3 regions of the Arthrobacter sp. TJ-170 genome follow, and region 3 is predicted to be linked to each of the others. Evidence: predicted binding sites of a transcription regulator. Region 3 holds the regulator's gene; each other region holds the start of a gene.
The links. Region 3 encodes LexA, which represses DNA repair genes until DNA is damaged. Its sites were predicted from a motif close to TCGAACANNTGTTCGA; they were not measured.
Positions count from the first base shown of each region.

Region 1: a site for LexA is predicted at 1,188-1,203, ahead of ruvA (Holliday junction branch migration protein RuvA). Genes of this name have one in related genera too.
Region 2: a site for LexA is predicted at 4,151-4,166, ahead of uvrA (excinuclease ABC subunit UvrA). Genes of this name have one in related genera too.

Region 1 covers NZ_JBZCNL010000005.1:320,769-326,563, reverse strand. The annotation lists gene AC4D1W_RS11840 (YebC/PmpR family DNA-binding transcriptional regulator) at 1-503, shown strand, start outside; gene ruvC (crossover junction endodeoxyribonuclease RuvC) at 534-1,106, shown strand; gene ruvA (Holliday junction branch migration protein RuvA) at 1,243-1,872, shown strand; gene ruvB (Holliday junction branch migration DNA helicase RuvB) at 1,872-2,993, shown strand; gene AC4D1W_RS11820 (preprotein translocase subunit YajC) at 3,222-3,689, shown strand; gene secD (protein translocase subunit SecD) at 3,757-5,520, shown strand; gene secF (protein translocase subunit SecF) at 5,517-5,795, shown strand, end outside.
Region 2 covers NZ_JBZCNL010000005.1:260,368-266,162, forward strand. The annotation lists gene AC4D1W_RS11570 (lysophospholipid acyltransferase family protein) at 1-468, opposite strand, end outside; gene AC4D1W_RS11575 (HAD hydrolase-like protein) at 455-1,159, opposite strand; gene uvrA (excinuclease ABC subunit UvrA) at 1,222-4,077, opposite strand; gene AC4D1W_RS11585 (GntR family transcriptional regulator) at 4,200-4,577, opposite strand; gene AC4D1W_RS11590 (MBL fold metallo-hydrolase) at 4,664-5,302, shown strand; gene AC4D1W_RS11595 (trans-aconitate 2-methyltransferase) at 5,288-5,795, opposite strand, start outside.
Region 3 covers NZ_JBZCNL010000001.1:794,165-799,959, reverse strand. The annotation lists gene priA (bifunctional 1-(5-phosphoribosyl)-5-((5-phosphoribosylamino)methylideneamino)imidazole-4-carboxamide isomerase/phosphoribosylanthranilate isomerase PriA) at 1-551, opposite strand, end outside; gene AC4D1W_RS03780 (hypothetical protein) at 597-734, opposite strand; gene hisH (imidazole glycerol phosphate synthase subunit HisH) at 756-1,394, opposite strand; gene hisB (imidazoleglycerol-phosphate dehydratase HisB) at 1,391-2,008, opposite strand; gene AC4D1W_RS03765 (histidinol-phosphate transaminase) at 2,075-3,184, opposite strand; gene AC4D1W_RS03760 (LysM peptidoglycan-binding domain-containing protein) at 3,290-3,679, opposite strand; gene lexA (transcriptional repressor LexA) at 3,973-4,701, shown strand; gene AC4D1W_RS03750 (ATP-dependent DNA helicase) at 4,714-5,795, opposite strand, start outside.

The sequences.
Region 1 (5,795 bases), on a different contig from region 3:
TCATCTATGAAGCGCGCGGACCGCAGGGATCCGCTCTGCTCATCGAGTGCCTGACGGACAACAAGAACCGTGCAGCGTCAGAGGTCCGCGTCGCCATCACCCGCAACGGGGGTACGGTTGCAGATCCCGGCTCCGTTGCGTACCTGTTCGCACGCAAGGGCGTTGTCTCGCTGCCGAAGAATAACCTCTCGGAAGACGATGTCCTGATGGCCGTCCTCGACGCCGGTGCCGAGGAAGTCAAGGAATCCGGCGACTCGTTCGATGTTCATTCCGAACCGACTGACCTGCGCGCGGTCGTCGCGGGGCTCGAAGAGGCCGGCATCGAGTACGAGACCGATGAGATTGAATTTGTCCCGTCAATGCAGGTGGAACTTGACGCAGACGCGGCACGCAAGTTCCTCAAGCTGGTGGACGCGCTCGAAGAGCTTGACGACGTCCAGAACGTGTACTCGAACGCAGACCTGAACGAGGACGTCATGGCCGAGCTGGAGAGCGACGATTAGTTCTGTCGCCGCGCGCCCGGGTCAACACCGATGACGCTGCGCGTCATGGGGGTTGACCCCGGGCTCACCCGCTGCGGGCTCGCTGTGGTCGATGTCGAGCCGAACCGTCGCGCCACGCTTGTGGCGGTCGGGGTGGTCGGCACTCCCTCGGACCACACTCTCGACCGCCGGCTGTTGATGATTGCGGAGTCGGTGGACATCTGGCTCGACACGCACGCACCGGACGTTCTCGCCGTCGAACGCGTCTTCAGCCAGCTCAACGTGAGCACCGTGATGGGAACCGCCCAGGCTTCCGGGGTGGTGATTGCGGCTGCTGCGCGCCGGGGGATTCCGGTTGCCCTCCATACGCCGACTGAGGTGAAGGCCGCCGTGACCGGCAACGGTCAGTCCGATAAGGCGGCGGTCACCAAGATGGTTACGAAGATTCTGCGGCTCGCCTCCGCGCCCACGCCGGCGGATGCTGCCGACGCTCTTGCGCTTGCCATCACGCACGCCTGGCGCACCGGGTCATCCGCTTCCGTAAGGACGCAGGGCGGTTCCGGACAGACCGCAGCCCAACGGCTGTGGGCAGAGGCTGAAGCCAAAGCGCGACGACGGCGCTGAGCTGCCGCCTGCGGATCAGGCACCGATGGCTGGTCCCGGTGTGGCGGAAACGAAATAGTCGGTCCCTGCCCGTACGCTGATTCGTAGATATGTTCGGTGATATTCCTTTCCATCCTCAGCTCCTGGAGCCGCACACATGATCAGCTCTCTGACCGGGACAGTAAGCCATGTAGGCCTGCACTCGGCCGTTCTCGACGTCAACGGGTTCGGGATGCAGGTACAGGCAACTCCCCAGACCCTCTCCACCCTCCGTCTGGGCAGCCAGGCTAGGGTCTTCACCTCGATGATCGTCCGCGAGGACTCCATGACCCTCTTTGGATTCACTGACACGGAGGAGCGGGAGGTCTTCGAAACCCTGCTCGGAGTCAGTGGAGTGGGCCCCAGGCTGGCGCTTGCGGTCCTCGCGGTTCACCCGCCGGCCGCCATCCGGACGGCTGCGTCCTCGGGAGATGACAAGGCGTTCAGTAAGGTACCCGGAATCGGCCCCAAGGGCGCCCGGCGCATTGTGCTTGAACTCGCCGACAAGCTCGTTCCGCTCGAGACGGACTCCCCGACCACAGCAGCGGGCGCCTGGCAGTCCCAGGTCCTCGCCGCCATAATGGGCCTGGGCTGGTCGGAGAAGGACGCCGGCTCAGCCATCGACTCGGCGGTGAAGGAATCGCCGGAGATTGCAGCAACCGGTGATGTCGGTTCCATCCTCAAACTCACCCTGCGTAGGCTTGGCCAGGACGGGGCGCGCAGCTCGGCACGGGCCTCGGTGAACTGATGGCGGAAGATCAGGAACAGCCCCTTGTTTCTCCCTCGGTTGACCCCGAGGACCGCGCGGTCGAGGCAGCCCTCCGCCCCAAGAACCTGGACGACTTCGTCGGTCAGACCAGAGTGCGCCGCCAGCTGTCACTGGTTCTTGAAGCATCGCGTATGCGCGGCCGGAGCGCTGATCATGTGTTGCTCTCCGGGCCTCCGGGGCTTGGCAAGACCACCCTCGCAATGATCATCGCGGCCGAAATGAACGCACCGCTGCGCATCAGTTCCGGCCCCGCCATTCAGCACGCCGGCGACCTCGCGGCTATTCTTTCCTCGCTCACCGAAGGTGAAGTGCTGTTCCTCGACGAGATCCACCGTATGTCCCGCCCAGCCGAGGAAATGCTCTACATGGCCATGGAAGACTTCCGGGTGGACATTATCGTCGGCAAGGGACCGGGTGCCACGGCGATTCCGCTGGACCTTCCACCGTTCACCCTTGTCGGGGCGACTACGCGGGCCGGATTGTTGCCTGGACCCCTGCGTGACCGCTTCGGCTTTACAGGGCATCTGGAGTTTTACTCCACGGCCGAACTTGAACTCGTACTCCGGCGCTCGGCAATGATGATGGACATGAGGGTCAACTCCGCGGCCTTTGCCGAGGTGGCCGGGCGGTCGCGGGGCACACCCAGAATCGCGAACAGGCTGTTGCGCCGGGTGCGCGACTGGGCTCTGGTGAACAACGTGGATGTCATCGATGCCAGGTGCGCCGGTGCCGCGCTGGACATGTACGAGGTGGACGCCAAAGGGCTTGACCGTCTGGACCGGGCTGTCCTGACCGCATTGGTGACGAAGTTCAACGGCGGGCCGGTTGGCCTGTCCACCCTCGCCATAGCGGTGGGGGAGGAACCCGAGACGGTTGAGACGGTCGCTGAGCCGTATCTCGTCCGGGAAGGAATGCTTGGGCGGACCCCCCGCGGACGCATCGCCACCGCGGCTGCGTGGGAGCACCTCGGGCTCGCCATGCCTCCAACAGTGGCCGCTGCCATGCCGGAGGACCTGTTCTCCGTGTACCAGGAGGATTCCGTTCCGCAGATCGAAAGCGGGATGGGTGCTGAGACGGGGTGGAGCCGCAACGAGGGCTAGTGCGTAACTTGCTCCGTGTTCACCGTAGACTGATATGACGTGTGGCACACCGCGCGGTCAAAAGCTACGGAGTCGCTGTTGAAGGTTCCCTGCTCCGTTTTCGTCTTTGCGAAAACAGGGGCCGTGAAAGCAGTACTCCCGCAGACCGTGCGTGGCCGCGGAACTCGGTGTCGGTTCGCATGCATGGCGTCCGGCTGCGCTGACCAAATATAGAAACGGATTTTTTCTGTGCTCGCAAATGTAGTTGCCCAGACCACTCAGACAACGGGTGGCGGGTTTGATATCTTCAGCCTGCTCCTTCCGCTGGCCCTCGCCTTCCTGATCTTCACCATGTTCCGCAAGCAGCGGAAGATGAAGCAGGAGGTCGCCGCGCAGCGTACCCAGATGCTTCCGGGTACCGAGGTCATGACCAACTTCGGGCTGTTCGGCACCATCGTCTCGCTCGATGATGACAACAACAAGGCACTCATTGAGATCTCGCCCGGTGTTACCGCCACCGTTCACACCCAAACGCTGAGCAAGGTCGTTACTCCGGAGCCTGTGGTTGAGGAAGAGCACACGGTTCCCGATGACGCGTCGTCTCTGACCACCGCGGACACGGACGCGGACCGTCCCCTTCGCGAGGAGACTCCAGAGGAAACAGTTGAGCGGTTGAATAGGGAGAACCCCCGCAACCGAAACGACAAAGACCAGTAATCCTGATTCGGCCGCCCCGATGGCCGAAGTCAAGTCTCGAGTTCCAACACTTAAGGATTCACGCACCATGGCACGAACAGGCCCAGGCTCCGCCGCCAAACGCACCCTCGTGTGGCTCGGCGTAGTCTTCGCACTCCTTGCGCTGCTGCTCGGCGGCGGCTCGCTGTGGAGCAACGCCAGCTGGACACCAAAGCTTGCCCTCGACCTCGAGGGCGGTACGCAGATGATTCTTTCGCCGCAGGTTCAGGGAGGCAGTGACGAGATCACGCCCGAGCAGTTGGACCAGGCGGTTGAAATCATCCGCCAGCGTGTCGACGGCAGCGGTGTGGCTGAGGCAGAGATCAGCACCCAGTCCGGACGAAATGTGATCGTCGCGCTGCCGGGCATACCTGAACCGGAGACACGTGAACTGATCCAGGCGTCCGCCCAGATGGAGTTCCGGCCTGTACTGCTCGGTGGACCCGGGCTGGCTCCGGCGGCTGAAACGCCGACACCGGAAGATCAGCTGCCGACACCGACTGCGGAGCCCACGAACGCCAGCGACCCGAACTGGATCACGCCCGAAGTCCTGCAGGAATTCGAATCCACTGACTGCACCAGTCCAGAGGCCCTGCAGCCTGCAGTGGAGCCGGCTCCGGCTGATCAGCCCATGGTCGCCTGTGAACCGGATACCCAGGGCAAGTACATCCTTGGACCGGTTGAGGTTCGTGGCACCGAGATTGAGTCTGCTGATTACGGTATGGCCCGCAGTGCGCAGGGCCAGACCCTGAATGAGTGGGTTGTCAACATCGACTTCAACGATGAGGCAACTCAGACCTTCCGTGAGGTCACCGAACGGCTGTTCGCCATCGGCTCGGGAGACCCGAGGAACCAGTTCGCCATCGTGCTCGACGGCGTGATCGTCTCCGCTCCCACCACCAACGCTGTGATCCCCGACGGCCGACCGCAGATCAGCGGCAGCTTCACCGAGGAATCGGCTGCAGCACTGGCGGAGCAGCTCAAGTACGGTGCGCTGCCGATCAGCTTTGAAATTCAGAGCGAGCAGCAGATCTCCGCAACGCTCGGTGCTGACCAGCTGCGGCTCGGGCTCATTGCCGGCATCATCGGTCTTGTTCTCGTAGCGGCGTACTCGCTGTTCCAGTACCGGATGCTTGGCCTGGTGACAATCGCCTCACTCGTTGTCGCCGGCGCGCTCACCTATCTCGCGATTTGTATCCTCGGATGGACCGAGAACTACCGGCTGTCCCTCGCCGGTGTGGCCGGCCTCATCGTGGCGATCGGACAGACGGCAGACTCGTTCATCGTCTACTTCGAACGCATCCGTGATGAGCTCCGCGACGGCCGCGGTCTGGTGTCGGCTGTGGAGAACGGCTGGCGGCGAGCCAAGCGAACCGTGCTCGCGTCCAAGGCAATGAACCTGCTTGCCGCCGTCGTGCTGTACTTCGTGGCCGTCGGTAACGTGCGCGGTTTTGCCTTCACCCTCGGCCTGACAGCTATCGCCGACCTCGTCGTCGTGTTCATGTTCACCCACCCGGTAATGCGTCTGCTCGCCATGACGCGGTTCTTCGGGGAAGGCCACCGCTGGTCGGGAATGGATCCGACGCGCCTTGGCGCAATGCCGTTCTACCGCGGTGCCGGGCGCGTGCGGCACAAGCCTGCCGAGCGTCCCGTGGCGGTGGAACTGCGCGGCCGGAACAAGGCCTCTGCAGGAGAGGCCGAACGGCGGATGACCATCGCCGAGCGGCGCCTGGCGGAACAGCGGAAAGCTGCTGAAGAACAAAAGACCGTCGCTGCGCAAGCACGCGGATCCGAGAAAGGGGAAAACCGATGAGCCGTTTCAGCTTCGCCGAATTCGGAAATGAACTGTATACCGGCAAACGGTCCTACCCCTTTGTGGGGAAGCGGAACCTGTGGTTTGCGATCGCTGGCGTCGCTATTCTGCTGTCGCTTCTCATCCCGGTCATCAAGGGCGGGTTCAACCTGGGCATCGACTTCCGGGGTGGTTCCGAGTTCACCGTGTCCAACGTGCAGGACACGAGCATTGCAGCGGGCGAACAGGCCGTCACCGATGTTGTGCCAGATGCTGTTCCGCGCGTGACAAATATT
Region 2 (5,795 bases), on a different contig from region 3:
GCGATCGGTGCCGAGCAGGCCCACCGGCACAACCGGCGCCCCCGTAGTCAGGGCAAGCCATCCCACACCAGTTCTTCCCCGGTACAGCAGGCCGTCGCGGGAGCGTGTGCCTTCCGGGTAGATACCGACGCCGTCACCGGCTTCGAGCAATTCAAGCAGGGTCTTGAGCGCCTGGACACTCGCCGCCTGCTGGCCCCGCTGCACGGGAATGGACCCGACCCCCTCGAAGAAGGAGCGCATCAGCGTGCCCTTCACCCCCCTGCCGGTGAAGTACTCGGCCTTCGCGAAGAAGGCAACGGGACGCGGCATGAGCGCCTGTACGAGGACGCTGTCCAGGAAGGAGAGATGGTTCGGAGCGACAATGAACCCGCCGCTGGCCGGAACATTCTCCAGCCCGAGGACGGTGGGTCGGCACAGGCCCGCGATCAATCCGCGGGTGCTGCTGCGCGTGAGGTCATAGACGCCCATGGCTCACCGCCCGGTCGGGCTCGGCGTAGGCGAGCACGCGCTCGAGCAGCGCTGGTGAGGAAGACACGACGGCGGCGGGCTGGGCTGCCGCGAACTCGTGTGCACTGCCGAATCCCCATTCGACTGCGATGCAGTCCAGCCCGTTGGCTGCGGCGCCTTCGATGTCGTGGGAACGGTCCCCGATCATCAATGCCCGGTCAAAGCGGCCTTCGTGCTCGGCCAGTGCGGCGCCGATGATGGTTTTTTTACCATCCAGCAGGGCGGCGGCCTGCTCATCGTCCGGTGAGCCGTGGATGGACTCGAAAAGCTGTGTCATGCCCTGGACTTCGAGTAGCTCACGAGCCAGGCGTTCGGGCTTTTGAGTGGCCACGGCGACAAGGTGACCACGCTCCCGGAGTGCGCGGACTGTGTCGATGATTCCCGGGTACGGCCTGCTCTCCGCCATGCCGTTCGCACGGTAACCGGCACGGTAGACGGAAATCACCTCGTCGATGCGGTCCTGCGGCACTTTGGCGATGTCCGTGAGCGAACGCACTAACGCGGGCCCGACCATGCGTCGCATTTCCTCCGCACCCGGCACCTGCAGCCCCAGTGTCTGCAGGGCCCTGGAGATGCCCCCTGTGATCGCGCCCTCCGGGTCCACCAGCGTTCCGTCCAGGTCGAAAAGGAGGAGGAGCCGCGTATTCTTCACCGGGCAAGTTTCCCATAGCGCGTGCTGCGCCCGAAATTGCATTCCGGTACCGGAATATGGAGTTATGCGCTCAGGACCTCGGCAAGGAACTGACCCGTGTGGCTTCCCTCGGTGGCCGCAACCTGCTCAGGAGTACCCGTCGCGATGATTTCACCGCCGCCGGAACCGCCGTCGGGGCCGAGGTCGATCACCCAGTCAGCACTCTTGATCACGTCCAGATTGTGCTCGATGGTGATGACGGTGTTTCCCTTTTCCACCAGGCCCTGAAGTACCAGGAGCAGCTTGCGGATGTCTTCGAAGTGGAGCCCGGTTGTGGGTTCATCGAGGACGTAGATACTGCGTCCGTTAGATCGCTTCTGCAATTCACTGGCGAGCTTCACACGCTGCGCTTCGCCGCCGGAGAGGGTGGTGGCCGGCTGTCCCAGGCGTACGTAGCCGAGACCGACGTCAACCAGGGTGTTCAGGTGCCGTGCGATCGGGGTGAACGCTGCAAAGAACTCCGCTGCCTCCTCGATCGGCATGTCCAGCACATCCGCAATGGTTTTTCCCTTGTAGTGCACCTCAAGTGTTTCCCGGTTGTAGCGCGCGCCGTGACACACCTCGCACGGCACATAGACATCGGGCAGGAAATTCATTTCGATCTTCAGCGTGCCGTCGCCGGAGCAGGCCTCGCAGCGCCCGCCCTTGACGTTGAAGGAGAACCTGCCGGGCAGGTAGCCCCGGACCTTCGCCTCGGTGGTCTCCGCGAACAACTTGCGAATGTTGTCGAAGACCCCGGTGTAGGTGGCTGGATTGGATCGCGGGGTCCTGCCGATCGGGCCCTGGTCCACGTGGATTACCTTGTCGAGGTGCTGCAGTCCATCGATCCGGCGATGGCGTCCGGCAACCTGCTTTGCACCGTTGAGCTTGTTGGCGAGAACCTTGTACAGAATTTCGTTGACCAGCGTCGACTTGCCCGATCCACTCACGCCCGTCACCGCAGTCAGCACACCCAGCGGGAAGGTTGCGTCTACGCCCTTCAAATTGTGTTCGCGGGCGCCCACGACTTTGAGCTGCCTGGAGCGGTCGATCTTGCGACGTTTGGCCGGCGGCTCGATCTTCCGCCGACCCGACAGGTAATCGCCGGTGATGGACTGCTCGTTCCGGAGGAGATCCTCCAGCGAACCCGAGTGGACAACCTGCCCCCCGTGCTCACCGGCGCCGGGGCCGATGTCGACAATCCAGTCAGCCTCGTTGATGGTGTCCTCGTCATGCTCGACGACGATCAGTGTGTTTCCCAGGTTCCGCAGCCGGGTCAGGGTCTCAATCAGACGCCGGTTGTCGCGCTGGTGGAGCCCGATGGAGGGCTCGTCCAGGACGTACAGGACTCCCACCAGGCCGGATCCGATCTGGGTGGCAAGGCGTATGCGCTGTGCCTCCCCGCCGGAGAGCGTTCCCGCAGCCCGTTCGAGGTTGAGGTACTCAAGTCCAACATCGAGAAGGAAGCGGAGCCGAGCCTGGATCTCCTTCAGCACCTGGGACGCGATCTGGGCTTCACGTCCCGTGAGGACAAGGTTGTTCAGGAAGTCGGCGCAGTCCCGCATGGGCAGCGCAGCCACCTCGGCGATCGACCGCCCGTTGATCAGGACGGACAGCGATGCCGGGTTCAGCCGCGCTCCCCCGCATTCCGGGCATGGGACCTGCCGCATGTATTCCTCGTAGCGATCCCGCGCGTAGTCGGACTCCGTCTCGAGGTGCTTTCGGTGAATGTACTGGACGGCGCCCTCGAACCCGGTGCTGTACTTCCGTTCGCGACCGAAGCGGTTGCGATACTGCACCACGACCTTGTGGTCCTTGCCGTACAGGGCGGCATCACGGGCGTGCGCGGGCAGCTTCTTCCAGGCCGCGTCCATGGAGAAGTTCAGTTCCTTGGACAGTCCCTCCAGGAGACGGGTCCAGTACTCGAGCGTGGCTGTGCCGAGCGCCCAAGGCGCTATAGCTCCCTCACGGAGCGAGAGGTCGGGGTTGGGAACGACGAGTTCCTCATCAACCTCGAGTTTGGTGCCGATGCCCGTGCAGGCGGGACAGGCCCCGAAGGGATTGTTGAAGGAGAACGATCGCGGCTCGATTTCGTCGATCGCGAGCGGGTGCTCATTGGGGCACGCCAGGTTCTCCGAGAATGCACGCAAACGGTGGGGATCGTCCGAGTCCAGGTCGACGAAGTCCGCAAGCACCCGGCCCTCGGCGAGTTTGAGCGCTGTTTCGACTGAATCGGTGAGCCGTTGCCGGATGCCGGGCTTGATGACCAGCCGGTCCACCACCACCTCTATGGTGTGCTTGAACTGCTTGCCCAGCTTGGGCGGATCGGTCAGTTGAACAAGTTCGTCGTCTACCCGCGCACGCGAGTAGCCCTTTGCCGCCAGGTCCTGGAAGAGATCCACGAATTCGCCCTTGCGGCCTCGCACCACGGGCGCAAGTACCTGGAAGCGGGTGCCCTCTTCGAGTTCCATGAGCTGGTCGACGACCTGCTGCGGAGTCTGCTTGGTGACCGCTTCACCGCACACCGGGCAATGCGGCCTCCCCACGCGGGCCCACAACAACCGCATGTAGTCGTAGATCTCGGTAATGGTTCCGACGGTGGAGCGCGGGTTCTTGCTGGTGGATTTTTGGTCGATGGACACCGCCGGCGACAAGCCCTCGATGAAGTCAACGTCCGGCTTGTCCACCTGGCCGAGGAACTGGCGGGCGTAGGCAGAGAGCGACTCGACGTAGCGGCGCTGGCCCTCGGCGAAGATGGTGTCGAAGGCAAGGGAGGATTTACCGGAGCCGGACAGGCCGGTGAAGACGATCATCGCGTCCCGCGGCAGGTCGAGATCCACGTTGCGCAGGTTGTGTTCCCGTGCGCCCTTGACGATGAGCCGCGAGAGGTCCTGCGGCATTTTGTCAGGGTGGGACAGGGCGGAATCCACGGAGGTTGCTATAGACACCATCCCACTTTAGAGGAAACACCGTTCGAAGACTTGTTCGAACGGCGCCATAGGCGGCGTGTCGCGCAAAATGTTCACCGACGGCGCAGAGCCGCGCGCAGGTAGGAGACTGCTTCCTCCTCGGTGAGTCCGTTGGCCTTGATGAGGCGGGCGTATTCGGCCGCGCCTTCCGCTGCCTTGCGCCGTGCCTCGTCCCCCGCCGCCGCGACGACGGTCCCCGCCCGCGAGCGGGTGACAACTATGTGCGCCTGTTCCAGTTCCCGGTAGGCCCGCGCGACCGTATTGACTGCCACGCCGAGGTGCCCCGCGAGAGTCCGCACGGGCGGCAGACGCGTACCAACCGGCAGGGAGCCGTCATTGGCAGCGTCCAGGATCTGAACACGCAGCTGTTCATACGGAGGCACTGAGCTGTTCGAATCGATCCGCAGCCACGCCGATACATCAGAATTCACGGTGCGCGCTCCTGGACGACAGTGGAAGGGTGCTCACATTCTGCCATGCGGTGTGGTGCATCACCATCGGTACTAGAGTGGCCAGCATGCATGACCTTTCCGAGGTGACCATCCGGAGCATCTCTGTCAGCGAGATGGATAACAACGTCTACCTCATCACAGCGAAGGCGACCGGAGCGCAGGTCCTCATCGACGCCGCCGACGACGCTCCCGCCATCCAGCGTTTGATCGCCGACGGCGCACAGGATGCCGACGTTCCCGCGAAGCTCGCCCTCATTGTCACGACCCACTCACACTGGGACCATGTGCGTGCGCTGGCCGGTGTGGTGGGCGCGACGGGCGCCCGCACCGCTGCTGGCGTGGACGATGTCGATGACATTGCGGTGCCCACCGATGTTTCGCTCAGGAATGGGGATATCGGCACCTTCGCCGGGTTCACGCTGGAAGCCATCTCACTGCGTGGTCATACTCCCGGGTCGGTGGCGCTCGCTTACCGGGACCCCAACGGTCCGGTCCACCTGTTCACGGGTGATTCCCTCTTCCCCGGTGGCCTCGGCAACACGGGCGGGGATCCGGAGCGTTTCGAGTCCCTGTACAAGGACGTGGTGGAGCGCCTCTTCAACAAGTTTGACGACGATACGATCGTCCATCCCGGCCATGGGAAACCGACCACGCTCGGTGCGGAGCGGCCGTCGCTCCCGGAATGGCGCTCACGCGGCTGGTGAGGCCGCAGGTGCAGGCTTGACGCCCACCGCAAAGATCCGCCTGAACGGGAAGATCGTGCCGCCGTCGGGCTCGCGGGGATACGCATCGGCGAGCATGTCGGCATAGGTGCGCTCAAACTCCGCCGCCTCTACGGCAGGAAGCGCATCGAGCACCGGACGCAGGCCGGTCCCCCGAACCCACTGGAGCACGGGATCCGCTCCGGCGAGCAGATGCTGGTAAGTGGTCTCCCACGCGTCGGTATCCAGGCCTGCGAAGCGCAGAAGGCGGTGGTATTCGTGCGGTGCGCTGACGGCGTCGTCGTGCCTCAGGACCGAACCAAGCTGCGCTTTCCAGCGCTCCGACTCCGCCAGTGTGCGCATCAGCACGTGCGAAGGCGCGGAGAAGTTGCCGGGGACCTGGAACGCCAGCCAGGCGCCCTGCCCAAGTTCCGCTGCCCATCGCGCGAGCAGGGCCTGATGGCCCGGGACCCACTGCAGCACTGCGTTGGAAACA
Region 3 (5,795 bases):
TTGGGGCCCCGCAGGGTCCCGTCCTTGGTCACATCGGTTACCACGTACCGTGCGCAGCCGGCATCGTCGAGGCGGGCGAGTACCTCCCAAAGGTCGCCGCCCTCCTCGGTCCAGCCGCGGGCAGCCAGCGTGGTTCCGCGAACGTCGAGACCGACGGCTATGGCGTCACCGTATCGAGCGATGGCGCTGGCAGTCCAGACCGGGTTTTCCAGTGCTGCGGTCCCGAGGTTGACGCGCTCGGCGCCGAGCTCGAGTGCCTGCTCCAGGGAAGCATCGTCACGGATCCCGCCGGAGAGTTCAACCTTGATATTGAGTTCCTTGACGACACGGGCGAGCAGGTCGCGGTTCGATCCGCGACCGAAGGCGGCGTCGAGGTCCACGAGGTGAACCCACTCGGCGCCGTCGTTCTGCCACTGCAGGGCAGCGTCCAGGGGGTCGCCATAGCTGGTCTCGCTACCGGCCGCACCCTGGACCAGACGGACGGCCTGGCCGTCCGCTACGTCGACAGCAGGGAGCAGCTCAAGGATGGGAGATTCGGTGAAGGGGCTCATACACGTCCTTTTGTTCAGGTGTTCGTGCCGGCACAGGTGGACGGCTTACGGGGTCAGGGTCAACAGGTAGGCAGCGAGCAGGGCCATCGCGGCGAGGACGCCGAAGCCAATGGTCAACGCCCTCGGCATCTGCTGGCGGTGGAACGAGACGACGCCGCCGATCAGCAGCCCCGCCAGCCCCATGAGGATCAGGCTCCACATCGGTCAGCGAAGACTGCCGGTCCAGTTGCGCAGCAGTTGGGCTCCGGCATCTCCGGACTTTTCGGGGTGGAACTGTGTGGCGGAAAGCGGGCCGTTTTCCACTGCCGCAATGAAAGGAGCGCCGTGGGTGGACCAAGTGACCAGTGGGGGGCGCATGGCGGGCTGGGTGACGTCGAAGTTCCATTCCTGGACTCCGTAGGAGTGCACGAAGTAGAACCGCTCGTCAGCCAGTCCCTCGAAGAGCACCGAACCGGCCGGCGGCTCGACTGTATTCCAGCCCATATGAGGAACCACATCAGCTTTGAGGCGCTCAACCGTACCCGGCCATTCACCCATGCCCTGGGTGCGCACGCCGTGCTCCACGCCCTCCTCGAACAGCACCTGCAGCCCGACACAGATGCCAAGAACCGGACGCCCTCCTGCAACCCGGCGCCCGATCATTCGCAGGGCGTCGACATCCTTCAGACCCTGCATGACTGCAGCAAAGGCACCGACACCGGGCACAACAAGTCCGTCGGCGTTCAGGACATCGTCGGCAGCCGCACTGAGTGTGACCTCAGCACCCACATGTTCGAGCGCACGCACAGCAGAGCGGATGTTCCCCGACCCGTAATCGAGCACGGTCACTTTCGGAGCACTCACAGCGCACCCTTGGTCGACGGGATGCCGGTGACGCGGGGATCCGGCTCAACTGCCGAGCGAAGGGCCCGTGCAAAAGCCTTGAACTGGGCCTCCACGATGTGGTGCGGATCCCTGCCCCCAAGGACGTTCATGTGAAGGCAGATCTGCGCATGCAGGGTGATGGCTTCGAAAACGTGGCGGGTGAGCGAACCGGTGAAGTGTCCGCCGATGAGGTGGTATTCCTGGCCGGCCGGCTCGCCCGAGTGGACGAGGTAGGGACGCCCGGAGATGTCGACGACAGCGTTCGCCAGAGCTTCGTCCAGCGGCACGGTTGCCTCGCCGAAGCGGCGGATTCCGGCTTTGTCACCGAGAGCTTCGCGCAGCACCTCGCCGAACGTGATTGCCACGTCCTCGACAGTGTGATGTACGTCGATGTGCGTATCACCGGTTGCCCTGACCGTGAGGTCGATCAGCGAGTGCTTCGCCAGAGCGGTCAACATGTGGTCGTAGAACGGCACAGAGGTGCTGATTTCAGAGCGGCCGGTGCCGTCGAGATCGAGTTCGACGAACACCGATGATTCGCTCGTGGTCCGCTCGCGTCGGGCAGCGCGTTGGACGGTAGCTTCCGCGGTCATGGGTTGTCCTTACGGTTGTAACGGCAACAGACGGGCAGTCGGCCCGTACGTGCATCCCCGTCTAGTTTAGGAGACGCTGGGCCGGATCAAAGATTCGAGGGTGTCAAGGAAGATGGTGGTCTCCTCCTGTGTACCGGCAGTAACCCGCAAGTGGTGCGGTATGCCGACGTCACGAATGAGGACTCCGGCATCAAGGAGGCCCTGCCACACTGCGCGCGGATCCTCGATGCCTCCAAACAGCACGAAATTGGAGTCCGACGGGGCAACAGGTAGACCCATGGCGGTAAGGCCGGACACAATGCGGTCCCTCTGCCGCTTGATCTCATCGACGTTGGCGAGCAGCTTCCCGGAGTGCGTCAGCGCCGCCACCGCCGTCGCTTGGGTGATCGCCGAGAGGTGGTACGGGAGGCGTACGAGCCGGAGGGCATCCGCGATTTCCGGCGCCGCGGCCAGGTATCCGAGGCGCGCTCCAGCGAGAGCGAACGCTTTGCTCATGGTGCGCGAGACGACAAGCCGTTCCCTCCCGGGCAGCAGATCGAGTGCACTGGGTGTGCCTGTGTGGGCGAACTCCGCGTACGCCTCATCCACAATAATGATCGCCTGGGCTGCTTCGCCTGCATCGTAGACCTCGGAGACAACGTCCAGGGAGAGGGCGGTGCCGGTCGGATTGTTGGGGCTGCACAGGAACACAATGTTCGCTCCTGTTGAAGCCACCTGCTCAGCGGTCGAGCGAACATCCTGGTCAAAGTTGTCCTGCCTCGTGCCTGCCAGGTACTCAGTCCCCGTAGACCCGGCCAGCAAGGGGTACATGGAGTAGGTGGGAGGGAAACCAAGAGCAGTTCGACCGGGGCCGCCGAAAGCAAGCAGGATGTGCTGGAGAACCTCGTTCGATCCGTTCGCTGCCCAGATATTGTCTGCGGTGAGGCCGTGCCCCAGATAGCTGGCGAGGTGCTCTCGGAGAAGCGTGAACTCGCGGTCGGGGTAGCGGTTGAGCCCTGCTACGGCTTCCTGCACCGCCTCAACGATCGCGCTCCGAACGTCCTCCGGGACCCCATGGGTATTCTCGTTGACGTTCAACAGGATGGGTACGTCTATCTGCGGAGCGCCGTACGGCTGGAGTCCGCGTAGGTTCTCTCGAATCGGCAGACGGCTGAGGCGTTCAAGCTGGTCGGTCACTACCAGAGTTTAAGGCCGTCGGATCCGCATTGAAGAATCCGTCGCGGGAGTGGAGCACTATTACGCAGTTCCGCACAAGCCTTTCACTCGTCATAGTCAAGATCTTCACCGGCTTCCGACAGGGATGTGGAGGGACTGGCCAGCCTGCACGGTGGAGGAGGCCAGAGCGTTCAGTTCGACGATCTCCTCGACTACAGCACGCGGATCCCGGTCAGGTGCATACTCTGCGGCGAGTGCCCATAGGGTCTCACCCGATGTCACATTGACGCGCACGGTGTTGGTGACTTCGCCCGCGCCTCCCGCGGCCTGTGCCTGCGAGGTGAAGAACGAACTGATGATGAGCAGCGCTGCGGCGAGAAGTGCGAGGGGTAGAGCGATCAGAACGATCCACCCGCGGCGCGTGAGATGCAGGCCGGATGGTGCGCCGTTTCCGCGGTTCGAACGCATTTCCAGCCGGAATGCTGGAACTGATCCTGCGATATGGAGCGTCGACATGGCGTCCACCTTTCTCGTTGTTTGGATGTCCCAACAGCTTTTTTCGAAGCTGTGTTCTATTCCTATCTGTTTATTCTTAGCATCTGTGCACTAATATTGTCGAGACTCGCTCGAACAAATGTTTGAAAAGGCGCGCCCCGTCCCATAGCGTTGCTGGCAAGGGTGACGGTCCGGCCGCTTCGAAAACCAGCTCATCACCCACCACTGACAAAACAGGTTGGCGAGCCGGCAGTCCGGGTCCAGCCAGAGGAAAGGGATGCATTCTCGTGGCAGATCTCAGTGCGGCGGAGGACATGACAGAGGTGTCTGATCCAGACGCCAAGCGCGGACGCGGGCGTCCGCGGGGCCGTGCCACACCAAAGGGAATGACACCCCGGCAGAAAAAGATTCTCGAGACCATTCAGCGGAGCGTCGCAGCGCACGGTTACCCGCCGTCCATGCGCGAAATCGGGGACATCGTCGGGCTTGCCAGCCTCTCAAGCGTCACGCACCAGCTCTCCCAGTTGGAGCGCATGGGCTACATCCGTCGCGACCCCAAGCGCCCCCGTGCCATGGAGATCCTGCTTCCCCTCACCCTCGGAGACGATGTACCGCGCATCCTGCCTTCCTCCGCTGAGGAAGAGGAACCAGCGCCGGTTTCGGCCGTTGACGCCGCCATGGTTCCGCTGGTCGGACGCATTGCCGCCGGCGGTCCTATCCTGGCGGACCAGCTGGTTGAAGACGTCATGCCGCTTCCCCGTCAGCTCGTCGGCCACGGAGAGCTTTTCATGCTGCGGGTGTCCGGCGACTCCATGATCGACGCCGCGATCTGTGACGGTGACTGGGTAGTGGTCCGCCGTCAGAGCAACGCGGAAAACGGAGACGTGGTGGCAGCGCTTCTGGATGATGAGGCCACTGTGAAGACGTTCCGGCAGCGGGATGGCCACACGTGGCTCCTACCGCAGAACACCAATTACGAGCCGATCCTCGGCGACCATGCCACCATCATGGGCAGAGTCGTTTCGGTGATGCGCGCCCTCTGACCGGCTCGCGAGCTAGACCGGTTGGGTAGCAGCAAGCCGGGAGAGAATCGCCAGCGCCGTCGCCCTGTCTGTCGTGGGCCAGAAAGGCGGGAGCGCGGCCCTGAGGAAGCCGCCGTAGCCGGCGGTTGCCAGGCGCGAGTCCAGTACGGCCACCATTCCCCTATCGTCCTGGGCGCGGATGAGCCGGCCCGCTCCCTGGGCAAGGCGGACCGCCGCATGGGTGGCGGAGACATGCATGAAGCCGTTCCCGCCAGCCTTCGCCACAGCACGGGTTCGCGCCGTCATGAGCGGATCATCGGGCCTTGGAAAAGGTATGCGGTCGATGGTGACCAGACGGCAGGAGGTTCCCGGCACATCGACGCCCTGCCATAGCGTCATCGTGCCGAAGAGACAGGTGTCGGGTTCCTCCGCGAACTGCTTCACCAGCGCGGACATTGAGGATTCGCCCTGGCAGAGGATTTCGACGTCGACCCTCTCCCGAAGCGCCTCAGCAGCATCTTCTGCTGCGCGCCTCGACGAGAACAGTCCGAGCGTTCCCCCGCGGGACGCCTTGATCAGCGCTTCGAGCTCGTCCAGCTGCTCCTCGGAGGTTCCGCGTCCTGGCTTGGGCAAGTCCTTGGCGACGTACAGAACGCCCTGCCGGGGATAGTCGAAAGGACTTCCGACGTCGACCCCGGTCCATGAAGGGGCGCCCTCGCCGGTGAGTCCCAGGGAGCCCGCGACCGGCCCGAACTCGGAACCGATCGCGAGTGTCGCTGACGTGAGCACGACGGTGTGATCCTCGAACAGGCCCCGCCTGAGACGCCCCGCAACGGAAAGTGGCGCGATGCTGATGGTAGCGGGTGAGGAATCGTCTGCTGCGGAGTATCCGGAGCCGGGGGTGAACGTGCTCGGACGGCTGGCCCACAGCACCTCTCCGGCGCCACCGGCTGCAACCATTCGCTCTGATAATTCGAGCAGCATCAGCAGACGCGAACGGGCCATCTGCCGACCGCCGTCCGCCGATTGCACGGACCCGTCGGAGCTCGACTCGGATAGAGCCAGCCTGCAGGCTTCACGTAGTTGGACGAGCGCGAGTTCCTGCTGCTCGTCGA